DNA from 3 places in the Erwinia pyri genome. Region 2 is predicted to be linked to each of the others. Evidence: predicted binding sites of a transcription regulator. Region 2 holds the regulator's gene; each other region holds the start of a gene.
What was found. The regulator PurR, encoded in region 2, represses purine synthesis genes. The targets are predictions, from matches to a motif close to CANGCAAACGTTTGCNTG.
Positions count from the first base shown of each region.

Region 1: a site for PurR is predicted at 1,655-1,672, ahead of Q3V30_RS21080 (nucleobase:cation symporter-2 family protein). Genes of this name have one in related genera too.
Region 3: a site for PurR is predicted at 1,968-1,985, ahead of carA (glutamine-hydrolyzing carbamoyl-phosphate synthase small subunit). Genes of this name have one in related genera too.

Region 1 covers NZ_CP132353.1:4,441,210-4,445,406, forward strand. The annotation lists gene recG (ATP-dependent DNA helicase RecG) at 1-809, shown strand, start outside; gene Q3V30_RS21075 (SDR family oxidoreductase) at 905-1,558, opposite strand; gene Q3V30_RS21080 (nucleobase:cation symporter-2 family protein) at 1,724-3,106, shown strand; gene Q3V30_RS21085 (AsmA family protein) at 3,237-4,197, shown strand, end outside.
Region 2 covers NZ_CP132353.1:2,008,011-2,012,207, forward strand. The annotation lists gene punC (purine nucleoside transporter PunC) at 1-944, opposite strand, end outside; gene punR (DNA-binding transcriptional activator PunR) at 1,057-1,971, shown strand; gene purR (HTH-type transcriptional repressor PurR) at 2,046-3,071, opposite strand; gene cydH (cytochrome bd-I oxidase subunit CydH) at 3,351-3,440, shown strand; gene Q3V30_RS09345 (C40 family peptidase) at 3,479-4,197, opposite strand, start outside.
Region 3 covers NZ_CP132353.1:3,785,067-3,789,263, forward strand. The annotation lists gene carB (carbamoyl-phosphate synthase large subunit) at 1-587, opposite strand, end outside; gene carA (glutamine-hydrolyzing carbamoyl-phosphate synthase small subunit) at 600-1,745, opposite strand; gene dapB (4-hydroxy-tetrahydrodipicolinate reductase) at 2,213-3,034, opposite strand; gene ispH (4-hydroxy-3-methylbut-2-enyl diphosphate reductase) at 4,031-4,197, opposite strand, start outside.

The DNA of each region.
Region 1 (4,197 bases), 2.1 Mb from region 2:
TTATGACGGCAACCCCGATCCCACGAACGCTGGCGATGACTGCCTATGCCGATCTTGATACCTCGACGATTGACGAGCTGCCGCCAGGCCGTACCCCGGTTACCACCGTGGCGATTCCCGATACCCGCCGGCCAGATATTATTGCCCGGGTGAAAAGCGCCTGCAGCGATGAAGGACGCCAGGCTTACTGGGTATGTACCCTGATTGAGGAGTCTGAGCAGCTGGAAGCGCAGGCGGCAGAGGCGACGTGGGAAGAGCTGAAGCTGGCACTACCGGAACTTCAGGTGGGTCTGGTGCATGGCCGGATGAAGCCTTCAGAGAAGCAGGCGGTCATGCAGGCGTTTAAGCAGGGCGATATCCATCTGCTGATTGCCACCACGGTGATTGAAGTTGGCGTGGATGTCCCCAACGCCAGCCTGATGATTATCGAGAACCCGGAACGGCTGGGTCTGGCGCAGCTGCACCAGCTTCGGGGGCGCGTGGGCCGTGGTTCGGTGGCTTCTCACTGTGTGCTGCTGTATAAAGCGCCGCTGAGCAAAACGGCACAAAAGCGGTTGCAGGTTTTGCGCGACAGCAACGACGGTTTTGTCATTGCGCAATGTGATTTGGAGATACGCGGGCCGGGTGAACTGTTGGGCACCCGACAGACCGGCAATGCGGAGTTCAAAGTGGCGGACCTGCTGCGTGATGGCGCTATGATCCCGGAAGTGCAGCGGGTGGCGCGGCATATCCACCAGCATTACCCCGAACAGGCTCAGGCACTGATCGAACGCTGGCTGCCAGAAACACAGCGCTACACTAACGCCTGACGGGGCCCTGCACGCCGGGCCAGCCTCCGCGCCTGCTCACTGGCTGCTCTTGCCACCCTTTCTCAATGATCGTTACAGCCCCAGCGCGGCTTTATTTACTGAGCTTTGTATAGCGCGACAGCGTCATCCACCGGCTGCTCGCCCGCTGTGAGTTCAAGAATGACCCGTTTTACCTCAGGCTGCTCCACCAGGCTGTGTAAGACGGCAGCCACATCCTCTCTTGGCACCGTTCCATAAGGAATAGCCAGCCCGATACGCACTTTACCGGTGCCTGACTCGTTCACCAGCGTGCCCGGCCGCAGAATAACCCACTCCAGCGAGGTGGCCGCCAGCATCACGTCGGCCTGCTTTTTCACCTGCATGTAGTGCTCAAAGGTGGGCGAAATCTTCTTAGCCCGACCCGCCTCCGGAAATGCAGAGACCAGCAGGAAGCGTTTGATGCCCGCCAGCCTGGCCGCTTCGGCGGCAAATTTGCAGCCCCGCCCGTCGATGCCGTCGGTTAATTCAATGCCTGCTCCGGCAGCGCCTGCGGAGAAGACGACGGTGTCGCAGCCCTTCATCGCCTCTGCCAGCTTTTCACTGCTGGTGGTCATCAGGTCAAGATTAACGGGCGTTACGCCATCTGCCCTCAGCTCATCAGCCTGCGCGTCACGGCGACAGCTCCCCTTTACCTGATGACCAGCCTGAACCAGACGCTTTCTTAAATGGCTCCCCACGCCGCCCGTTGCACCAATAATAAATACCTGCATCTTGTTCTCTCCCACTGAATGTTCATCTGAGGGTATAGCTTAGTGAAAAGCTCACCGTTTCGCTGGCTTACGCCGTTTATCCTTTTATTTTTCTGCCCGGCAAACGTTTGCTTTTGACCCGCTTACCATTAAAATCGCCACTTTGTTCGTCAGAGAAACCAGAAGATGTCTGCCAATATCCCTGAAGCCAGCCGTAGCACGCCCCCCGCCGTAAGCAGTGAGCTGATTTACCGTCTGGAAGATCGTCCACCGCTGCCCCAGACGCTGTTTGCCGCCTGTCAGCATCTGCTGGCGATGTTTGTCGCGGTGATCACCCCTGCCTTACTCATCTCGCAAGCATTGGGCCTGCCCGCTCAGGATACTCAGCACATCATCAGTATGTCGCTGTTTGCCTCCGGCGTAGCTTCACTGCTGCAGATCAAAACCTGGGGGCCGGTCGGTTCCGGTCTGCTGTCGATTCAGGGAACCAGTTTTAACTTTGTGTCGCCGTTAATTATGGGCGGCATGGCGCTAAAAAATGGCGGAGCCGATGTGCCGGTGATGATGGCGACGCTGTTTGGCACGCTGATGCTCGCCTCCTGCACCGAGATGATTCTCTCCCGCTTCCTGCATCTGGCCCGCCGGGTTATCACCCCGCTGGTCTCCGGCATTGTGGTAATGATCATCGGGCTGTCGCTGATCCAGGTGGGACTGACCTCTATTGGCGGTGGATTCGCGGCGATAAGCGATCACACTTTTGGGGCGCCTGAGAATCTGCTGCTGGCAGGCGCGGTGCTGCTGGTGATTGTGCTGTTAAACCGTCAGCGGAATCCCTATCTGCGGGTTGCCTCACTGGTGATTGCGATGGCGGTGGGTTATCTGCTGGCCTGGGCGCTTGGCATGCTGCCGGAGAATACCGCGCCGGTTAATCAGGCCATGATTATGCTGCCAACGCCCTTCTATTATGGGCTGGGTATCGACTGGAATCTGCTGATCCCGCTGATGCTGGTCTTTATGGTGACCTCGCTGGAAACCATTGGTGATATCACAGCGACCTCAGACGTGTCGGAGCAGCCGGTCAGCGGGCCGTTGTACATGAAGCGTCTGAAAGGTGGCGTGCTGGCCAATGGGCTGAACTCCTTTGTCTCTGCCCTTTTTAACACCTTCCCTAACTCCTGTTTTGGCCAGAACAATGGCGTGATCCAGCTAACCGGCGTAGCCAGTCGCTATGTGGGATTTGTTGTGGCCCTGATGCTGATAGTGCTGGGCTTGTTCCCGGCCGTAAGCGGCTTTGTGCAGCATATCCCGGAGCCTGTGCTGGGCGGCGCCACGCTGGTGATGTTTGGCACTATCGCCGCATCGGGCGTGCGGATTGTTTCACGTGAACCGCTGAATCGCCGTGCCATTATGATTATGGCGCTGTCGCTTGCGGTAGGCCTGGGCGTTTCGCAGCAGCCTCTGATCCTGCAATTCACCCCTGACTGGCTGAAAACCTTACTCTCTTCCGGCATTGCCGCTGGCGGGATCACTGCCATCATTCTGAATCTGCTCTTTCCTCAGGAAAAGTAATCCCTTCTTGTGTCATCCTGTGGTGATGCGCAGAGGGTCTTCGGGCCCTCTGCTGTTGTCGTGAAAGTTGAGCTTCGATGATAAATCAGGCATAACAACCTTTTACCCGATGTTCACAGGGACAGAAGCCATGAAAGTAATCGGAAAAATTTTGCTGACCATTTTGCTCATCCTGCTGCTGGCCATAGTGGCGCTGTATGTGGTGTTGCAAACCCAATGGGGAGCAGGCTGGATAAGCCGCACCGTCAGTAAGTACACCGATTACCAGCTGGCATTAAGCAAGCTTGAGCATAATTTTTCCCATCCCGACCTCCTGATTCTGGACAATGTCTCTTTTGGCCGGAAAACGCAGCCTGCCCTGCTGACAGCGCAGCGAGTGGGTCTGAACCTGAGCAGCGGCCAGTTTACTCAACCTCTGCATTTCGCCAGCATTACGCTGGAGAAAGGCATGCTGGATCTCGCTAACCAGGGTGCGTCGCTGCCGGTTCAGGCAGATCGCTTGCAGCTTAACCAAATGGCGGTAGAGAGCCCCACCAGCGGCATACCGGTTTCTGCCAGTCGGGTGGATGGCGGAATTGTGCCGTGGAAACCGCAGGCTGGCGATCTTATCGGTAGCGATGCCAGCTTCCAGATGAGCGCAGGTTCGCTGGAAATTAACGGCATCCCCGCTGCCAACGTCCTGATCCAGGGCCGCATCAACCAGCATCAACTGGTGATGAGTAATATTGGCGCCGATGCTGCACTCGGTTCCATCACCGCCAGCGCCCAGCGCGATGCACAGGGCAACTGGCAGGTCCCGAGCTTGCGGCTGAACAGCATCCGTCTGCAGACGGACAAAACGCTGAGCGACTTCCTCGATCCGCTGTTCGCCCTGCCCTCGGTGCATTTTGATCGTATCGACATCACGGATGCCCGCCTGGAGGGCGCGGACTGGGCAGTGACCGATCTCGATATGGCGTTGAAGAATATTACCCTGCGCGACGGGGACTGGCAGAGTGATGACGGCTCGTTGTCTGTGAATGCCACCACTTTCGTTAACGGTAGCCTGGAGTTGAACGATCCTATCGTTAATATGACCTTCTCACCTGAGG
Region 2 (4,197 bases):
GGATAAATCGCACCATTCGCCAGCGCCATGCCGCAGAAAGGTAGCAGCAAAGCATACAGCGAAGGTTCCGGCAGTTGAGCGGCAATAAAGAAGGCGAGGATGCTGACGCCATAAAGAGCCAGTAGCCAGGGTAACAACGCTCGTCCCTCAAGGTGTTTCAGCAGCGTACGGCAGCCATACCCGCCAATCAGGAAAGCGAGCGTTTGCGGCACGTAGCTCAGGCCGATATCTCCAGGCGACATGCCCAAAGCCCCAAGAATAAAGGGCGACCCTGTTAGCCAGGCAAAAAAGCTGGCTGAACAGGCGGCGTAGATCAGCACGTTACCGCCGTAGACCGGGGATTTTAATAAGCTGATAAAACTTACCTTCTCACTGGCTGCCTGCGTTGTCTCTTTACGGGGCGATTTGAGAAACAGAGTAAAAATCAGCAGGGCAACCGCAATCAGCAATAGCGTGATAAAAATGGCCCGCCAGCTAAAGTGGTTAAGCAGCCAGGCACCCAGCAGCGGAGCCAGCGCTGGCGAAAGGGCTACCAGCGGCATAATAGAGGCAAAGACGCGGTTAGCCTGGGCGGCCGGATAGCGGTCAACCACCAGCGCCTGCCAGCTCACTGCGGCGGCACAGATGCCGATGGCCTGCGCAAATCGAAGCGCCAGCAGCAGGGAAGCAGATTCAACCCACCACATAGCGGCACAGCTGATGGCAAACAGGCTCAGGCCCATCAGCAGCACGGGCTTACGGCCAATACGATCGGACAGCGGCCCCCAGATCAGCTGACCGCTGGCAAAACCGGCCAGAAACAGGCTGAGGCTGGCGCTGATGATGCCCGCGCTGGTTTGCAAATCTTGTTGCATAGCGATAAAAGCAGGCAGGTACATATCGGTGGCGAGGAAACCCGCAACGCTGAGCAGCGCGAGGTAAACTATAAATCCTTTTCCAGGCATTTTTTTCTCTTTATGGGTAATGAATCGAACGCCGCAGAGTGTAATCGCGTGTCAATCAGCTTGTGAAACGGTAATATTTGCCTGTTCCCTCCAAAAAATTTGCAGGCAGGTTATGTGGTCAGAACACGCTTTGGAAGTCGTTGATGCCGTAGCACGCTCCGGCAGTTTCACCGCAGCTGCGGCAGAGCTGCATCGGGTCCCCTCAGCTATCAGCTATACAGTGCGGCAGCTGGAGGAGTGGCTGGCGGTTCCCCTGTTTGAACGGCGGCATCGGGATGTGGTGCTGACCGAAGCGGGACGGGTATTTGTGCAGGAAGGGCGTAGTGTTATCAAAAAAATGCTCGCCACCCGACGGCAGTGTCAGCAGGTGGCAAACGGCTGGCGCGGACAGATCAACATTGCCGTCGATCGGATAGTCAAACCACAGCGCACGCGCCAGCTGGTGGTGGACTTCTATCGCCACTTTCCGGATATGGAGCTGCATCTCTCGCCAGAGGTGTTCAATGGTGTCTGGGATGCGCTGGCCGATGGCCGGGTTGATGTGGCCATCGGGGCGACTCAGGCTATTCCGGTAGGCGGCCGTTTTGCCTTTCGCGATATGGGAGCACTGAACTGGCGCTGTGTGGTAGCGGCAGATCATCCTCTGGCGCAGCACAAGGAGCAGGTAATCATTGAAGAGGCGATCCGGGAGTGGCCTTCGCTGGTGCTGGAGGATACCTCGCGGGCACTCCCCAAGCGAACAACCTGGACCCTGGATAACCAGCGGCGGCTGGTGGTGCCGGACTGGGAAAGCGCCTTCGACTGTCTGTCAGCCGGGCTTTGCGTGGGCATGGTGCCGGGACATTTTGCCCGGCCTCTGTTGAAACAGGGCACGCTGCACGAGCTTAAGCTTGCTGCCGCTTTTCCCGACAGTCCCTGCTGCGTCAGCTGGTCTGAACAGCAGGCTTCACCGGCGCTGAGCTGGCTACTCGATTATTTGGGAGAAAGCGATACGCTGAACAGCGAATGGCTGCGTGAGGAAGAATAACAAAGCGGGTAAACAGCGCAGGCCAGGGGCAGAGTATGCCCCTGGCTGCAGGAGGAGAGAGGTGCACAAGTCGTTTAGCGGCGGTAATCCAGGAAAGGACCGTCGGCGACCGAGCGACGTTCAATCAGTGAAGGATGCACCTCAATGGTCTGCGGATCTTCCCGTTTGCTGGTGATGCGGTCCAGCAGCATATCGAAGGCGGTCTCGCCCAAACGCTCTTTTGGCTGATGGACGGTAGTCAGCGCTGGCGTAAAGTAACGGGCGTTGCGCACGTTATCATAACCGATCACCGATATATCCTGCGGGACCCGCAGGCCCATTTCGTCCGCAGCGCAAATTGCGCCCATGGCCATGACGTCACCGCCACAAAAGACCGCCGTCGGGCGCTGCTTTTGCGACAAAATCTGCTGCATCGCCTGATAGCCAGACTCCGGTTCGAAATCACCCTGCACCAGCCACTCTTTTCGCAGCGTAATATTGGCTTCAGCTAGCGCTTTCAGGAAGCCGGCATGGCGACCGCCGCCGGTGTTGCGCTCCATCTGCCCGGGGATCACGCCGATATCGCGGTGACCACGATCGATCAGATAGCGCCCGGCCAGATAGCCGCCCTCAAAAGCGTTATCCAGCACGGTATCTGTAAAGTCACCGCGGGACTCGCCCCAGTCCATTACCACCATCGGGATATTGCGGTTCTCTTCCAGCATCCTGATCAGCGGATCGGGATACTCTGAGCACATCACCAGCAGACCATCCACGCGCTTTTGCGCCATCATCGACAGATAGGCCTGCTGCTTTTGCAGATCGTTATGGGCATTGCCCAGGATCAGGGTATAGCCTTTTGCGAAGCAGCAGTTCTCCACCGCCTCGATAATCTCGGCAAAATAGGGCGCTTCGCTGGAGGTGGCTAACAGACCAATGGTTCTGGTGTGATTAACCTTCAGGCTACGGGCCACTGCACTGGGGGAGTAGTGCAGCGATTTAATTGCAGCCCAGACGGCCTCCCGCGTCTCTTCGGCGACAAAGCGGGTTTTATTGATGACGTGGGAAACGGTGGTGGTCGACACCCCGGCCTGTTTTGCCACATCTTTAATTGTTGCCATGAACTAGCTACTCCTGCGCTTATCTCAACATGTTGATAAGGCTGTTGTTAATCGTTTGCCTGGTAAGAATAAAACCTGACGTCTTAAATCATTTTTTTATGTTGCTGTCGGATTCGTCAGGAAGGAAAAGAGTGGTCACCCGCAGAACAGTGAAGATAAGCGAGCGTTGCGCAACAAAAAAAGAATTCTAACAAGGCTGAGCAGAGAAAACGAGATTTTTACCGCTAAGTATGGGAAAATTGGTAACACCATAAACTGTAGGGCTATTCAGGAAGAAAAATGGATACCGATTTAAAGTTCTCACTACTGACCACGGTTTGCGCACTGGCGATGATTATGGCGTTCAGCTTTACCGCCATCATGCACTAGTCTGAACAGGGGCCAGGCAACTGGCCCCTGTATCACTTTTAACGAATGGTTTTCGGCGTCATCATCCGACGGGCGCCAATATAGTGGCGCTGCCAGTAATCTTCGCCCAGCGCACTGACCTGGATATCCTTGCCGGTGCGCGGGGACTGAATGAACTTACCGTCACCCAGATAGACGCCCACATGATCGGCAGCGCCGCGGCCATTAATGCGGAAGAAGACAAGATCCCCTTTTTCCAGCTCATCACGTTTGATTGAGGCGGCATCGCGCAGGTGATACATCTCATTAGCGGTGCGGGGGATCTTAAATTTCACCAGATCTTTATAGGCATACCAGACCAGTCCGCTACAGTCGAAGCCGGTTTTCGGTGAGGTTCCGCCCCACTGATAAGGCTTACCCAGCTGGCCCATCAGTTTGTTCATCGCGGTTTCACGCGCCTTCTGATAGCGGGCACGGTGAGCTTTGCTCAACTTCAGCGGCGCCGAATCGAGATCGGCGGTCAGCGCTTCCATCTGCGCGGCTTTACCACGGTGACGCCCGTAACGTTTTTTACCCTCATTAACGCTTTTTTTGTTAACTCTGCTGGGGGTAGCGGCGGCAGTTGCCTGAGGTGCTTTCTTTTTAAGCTTGAGCTTCGGAGCGGAGGTTAAGCGGGATTTCTTGCTGGTGGACTCTTTCACTTTTTTAGTTGAGCTCGCTTTAACCGGCCTGCGTTTACGTCGCTCATCTTCCCGGGCTGGCGTACCGGCGTCCGTCT
Region 3 (4,197 bases), 1.8 Mb from region 2:
AGACCGCGTTCGCAAATTTCTTCAAACTCTTCGCGGTTGTAGGCGATACCGCCGCCCGATCCGCCCATGGTAAAGGAGGGACGAATGATGCAGGGGAAGCCTACATCCGCAGCAACCGCCAGCGCTTCTTCCATGGTATGAGCGATACCGGAACGCGCGGTTTCCAGACCGATTTTTTTCATCGCCACATCAAAACGACGACGGTCTTCCGCTTTATCAATGGCATCAGCCGTGGCGCCGATCATGGTGACGCCAAACTCTTCCAGCACGCCCTGACGCTCCAGCTCCAGCGCACAGTTCAGCGCAGTCTGGCCGCCCATGGTCGGCAGAACGGCATCAGGACGCTCTTTTTCGATAATTTTGCGCACGACTTCCCAGTGGATAGGCTCAATATAAGTTGCATCAGCCATATCCGGGTCGGTCATGATGGTTGCCGGGTTAGAGTTCACCAGCACCACACGGTAGCCTTCTTCACGCAGGGCTTTACAGGCCTGAGCGCCAGAGTAGTCGAACTCGCAGGCCTGGCCGATAACGATCGGGCCAGCGCCGAGGATCAGGATACTTTTTATGTCGGTACGTTTTGGCATGTTGGCTCCTGATTATTTAGCGGTAGAACGGTAAGCTTCGATCAGTTCGATAAAGTGATCGAACAGCGGGGCGGCATCGGCCGGTCCCGGGCTGGCTTCAGGGTGGCCCTGGAAGCTGAATGCCGGCTTATCGATGCGGTGGATCCCCTGCACCGTATTGTCAAACAGTGAGGTATGCGTCACTCGCAGATTGGCAGGCAAGTTGCTGTCATCTACCGCAAAACCGTGGTTCTGTGCGGTGATCATAACGGTACCTCTTTCCAGGTCTTTCACCGGATGGTTACCACCGTGGTGGCCCAGCTTCATCTTCACGGTTTTAGCCCCGCTGGCCAGCGCCAGCAGCTGGTGGCCCAGACAGATGCCGAATACCGGGACGTCGGTTTCCAGGAACGCTTTGATCGCCTCGATAGCGTAATCACAAGGTTCCGGATCCCCGGGACCGTTGGAGAGGAAAATGCCGTCCGGGTTCATCTTCAGAACCTCTTCCGCTGGGGTCTGTGCCGGAACCACGGTCAGGCGGCAGCCGCGGTCCACCAGCATCCGCAGGATGTTGCGCTTCACGCCATAGTCGTAAGCGACAACGTGGAAAGGCAGCTCAGCTTCCTGTTTCGCTTCCGGCAAACCGTCCAGCGTCCAGCTACCCTGCAGCCAGCTGTAGCTTTCACCGATGGAGACTTCTTTCGCCAGATCCATTCCCTTCAGGCCCGGGAACGCCTTAGCCTGCTGCAGAGCAAATTCTGCATCTGGCGCATCGCCGGCAATGATACAGCCGTTCTGCGCCCCTTTTTCGCGCAGCAGGCGGGTCAGCTTACGCGTATCGATATCGGCAATCCCCACGATGTTCAGGCGCTGCAGATAGTCTGACAGCCCCTCTTCATTACGGAAGTTGCTGGCAATCAGCGGCAGGTCGCGGATAACCAGACCCTGAGCGTGTACCTGAGAAGATTCTTCATCAGCGGAGTTGGTGCCGACATTGCCGATATGGGGATAAGTAAGAGTAACGATCTGGCGGGAATAGGAAGGATCAGTGAGGATTTCTTGATAACCGGTCATTGAAGTGTTGAAAACAACTTCTCCCACTGCCGAACCTGTTGCCCCGATGGCCCGACCGTGGAATTGGGTTCCGTCTTCCAGAACCAATAGCGCTGACTTAATCAAAACATCCTCCTGAGAATAAACAGTCACATTATTTGCATATTAATTCATGAGGACCCCATAAATCAATGCAAAAACCGCCTGAGTTCTCGATTTTTGGCAAATTGCGCGCATTCTAATGATCGCCCACCCCATTGTCTACCCTGCAGGTGAGTTTTTCATAGGTTTTTACTCAACTGGTGAGTAAATCGGAAGATTTACTGCAAAAGGAGCACTCATTACGGTCATAAAACCGGTTGCGTTAACAAATGCGCATAAGAAGGGTACTAAGCGGAGGAAAAAGTGGACCAAATGGTCAAAATTAACCTTATAGCGAGATAAAAATGGAAGATAACTTAAGATAATAAAGGTGAGGGAACAAAATATGATAATTAACGCTATTATTACAAAATAAAAAGGGCAATAAAATTATTGCCCATCCAATCAGAACGTTATGATTGAAATAACCACATCACGATGGTGCACAACACTTATAAATTTTCAAGATTAAGCACGCTTCTCATATCATAAAGACCATGATTATGACCGCTTAACCACTCAGCCGCACGAACCGCCCCTTTTGCGAAGGTCATCCGGCTTGAAGCCTTATGGGTTATCTCTACACGTTCGCCAATATCAGCAAAGATAGCGGTATGCTCGCCGACAATGTCGCCAGCACGAACGGTGGCAAAACCGATGGTCTGCGCTTTACGCTCACCCGTATGACCTTCCCGGGCATAGACGGCATGGTCATTAAGATCCCATTCCATCGCATCAGCAATCGCTTCACCCATTGCCAGCGCAGTGCCCGAAGGGGCATCCACTTTATGGCGATGGTGCGCTTCAACAATTTCGATATCAGCGTAATCACCCATCACTTTGGCGGCTTTCTCCAGCAGTTTGAGTACCAGATTAACGCCCACGCTGAAGTTAGCAGCAAATACGATAGCAATATCTTGTGATGCTTCTTTGATGGCCGCTTTACCTGCCTCATCAAAACCGGTGGTGCCGATCACCATCGCTTTCTGATGCTGGCGGCAGAATGTCAGGTAAGCCAGCGTGCCTTCAGGACGGGTGAAGTCGATTAGCACGTCAAAATCGTTCACTACAGCCTGCAGGCTGTCACTGATTTTCACGTTCAGCGTTCCTGTCCCGGCCAGCTCACCAGCATCAACCCCCACCAGCGAAGAGCCTTCACGCACCAGCGCTGCGCCTAAGCACACGCCTTCCGCCTCCTCTGCTGCCTGAATTAACTGACGCCCCATGCGTCCTGAGGCGCCCACAATAGCGAGGCGGATTTGTGCATTGTTCATTTTGAATCCCTGTATAAAGTCTGTGCATGCAAAGCGAAGACAGGTTAACCATGCGCTAACCCTCGCGCCACCTTAAAAGCAGCATAATAAGAATTTTATGCCAGCCGCGATGGATTATCAGTAAAACAAATTTTAGAGGGGTTTTATGGTGTGCCCACTCAAGTCAAAACCGGGTTCGGTGGCAAGGCGTCACCACGGAGCACGTTATCCGAGACGTCGTGAATCCATCCCTGGAGACTTGGATGCCGCATCCCTGCGGCATACACTCGGCTAACGTGCTCCGTGGTGCCCCCCCATCAGAATCAGCTTTGGCAGTATGTTCGGCGATCAAACAGATCAAAAGCTGACAGTGTCAAGCTTGTGCCAGCGCTCAATATTTTAGCTCTGGTTTTGGTTTTTCAAACAGGCAATGCTAAAGCTATTGGGAAGGAAGAGCGGGCTGATAAGCAAAGCATCTGCGACATGGACGTCGCAGCTGAGCCTCCAGGGAGGATTCACGGCGTCTTTGTGTTCAGCCCGCTCTTCCTGACCAGGCCACCATCAACACAGACGACATGCCTTTCTTTAAAAGCAAACTGAAGTTTTCCTGAGAGTGTTGTAGCAAAGTCAACGGCGGTTTTGGCGACTGGCGTCACCGGTAAGCGTGGTATCCGGGACGGCGTAAATCCTCCCTGGAGCCTTGGATGCCGCGTCCATGCGGCATACACCCGGCTACCACGCTTACCGGCGCCACCCTCAAACTCCACTGCTGTTGATAAGCCGGGTGAACACACAGGTCAGAGTCGGGCTTTAAAACAGGCAACACTGAAGCTTGTAGGAAGGAAGAGCGGGCTGATAAGCAAAGGCGAAGCGACATGGACGCCGCTTCGCAGCCCCCACGGATGGATTCATGGCGTCTTTGTGTCCAGCCCGCTCTTCCTGACCAGGCCACCATCAACACAGACGACATGCTTTTATTCAAAGGTAATATTAACGAGCTGATAGCTGTCCTGGCTATTACTCGACCTGACGCACTTCCACACGCAGCTCTTTAGGCACCTCGAAGACGATATTCTCTTCGCGGCCAATCAGCTCAATGGCTGCTTCGCCACCCAGCTCACGCAGACGCTGGATCACTTCCTGAACCAGAATGTCCGGCGCTGAAGCACCTGCCGTCACGCCCA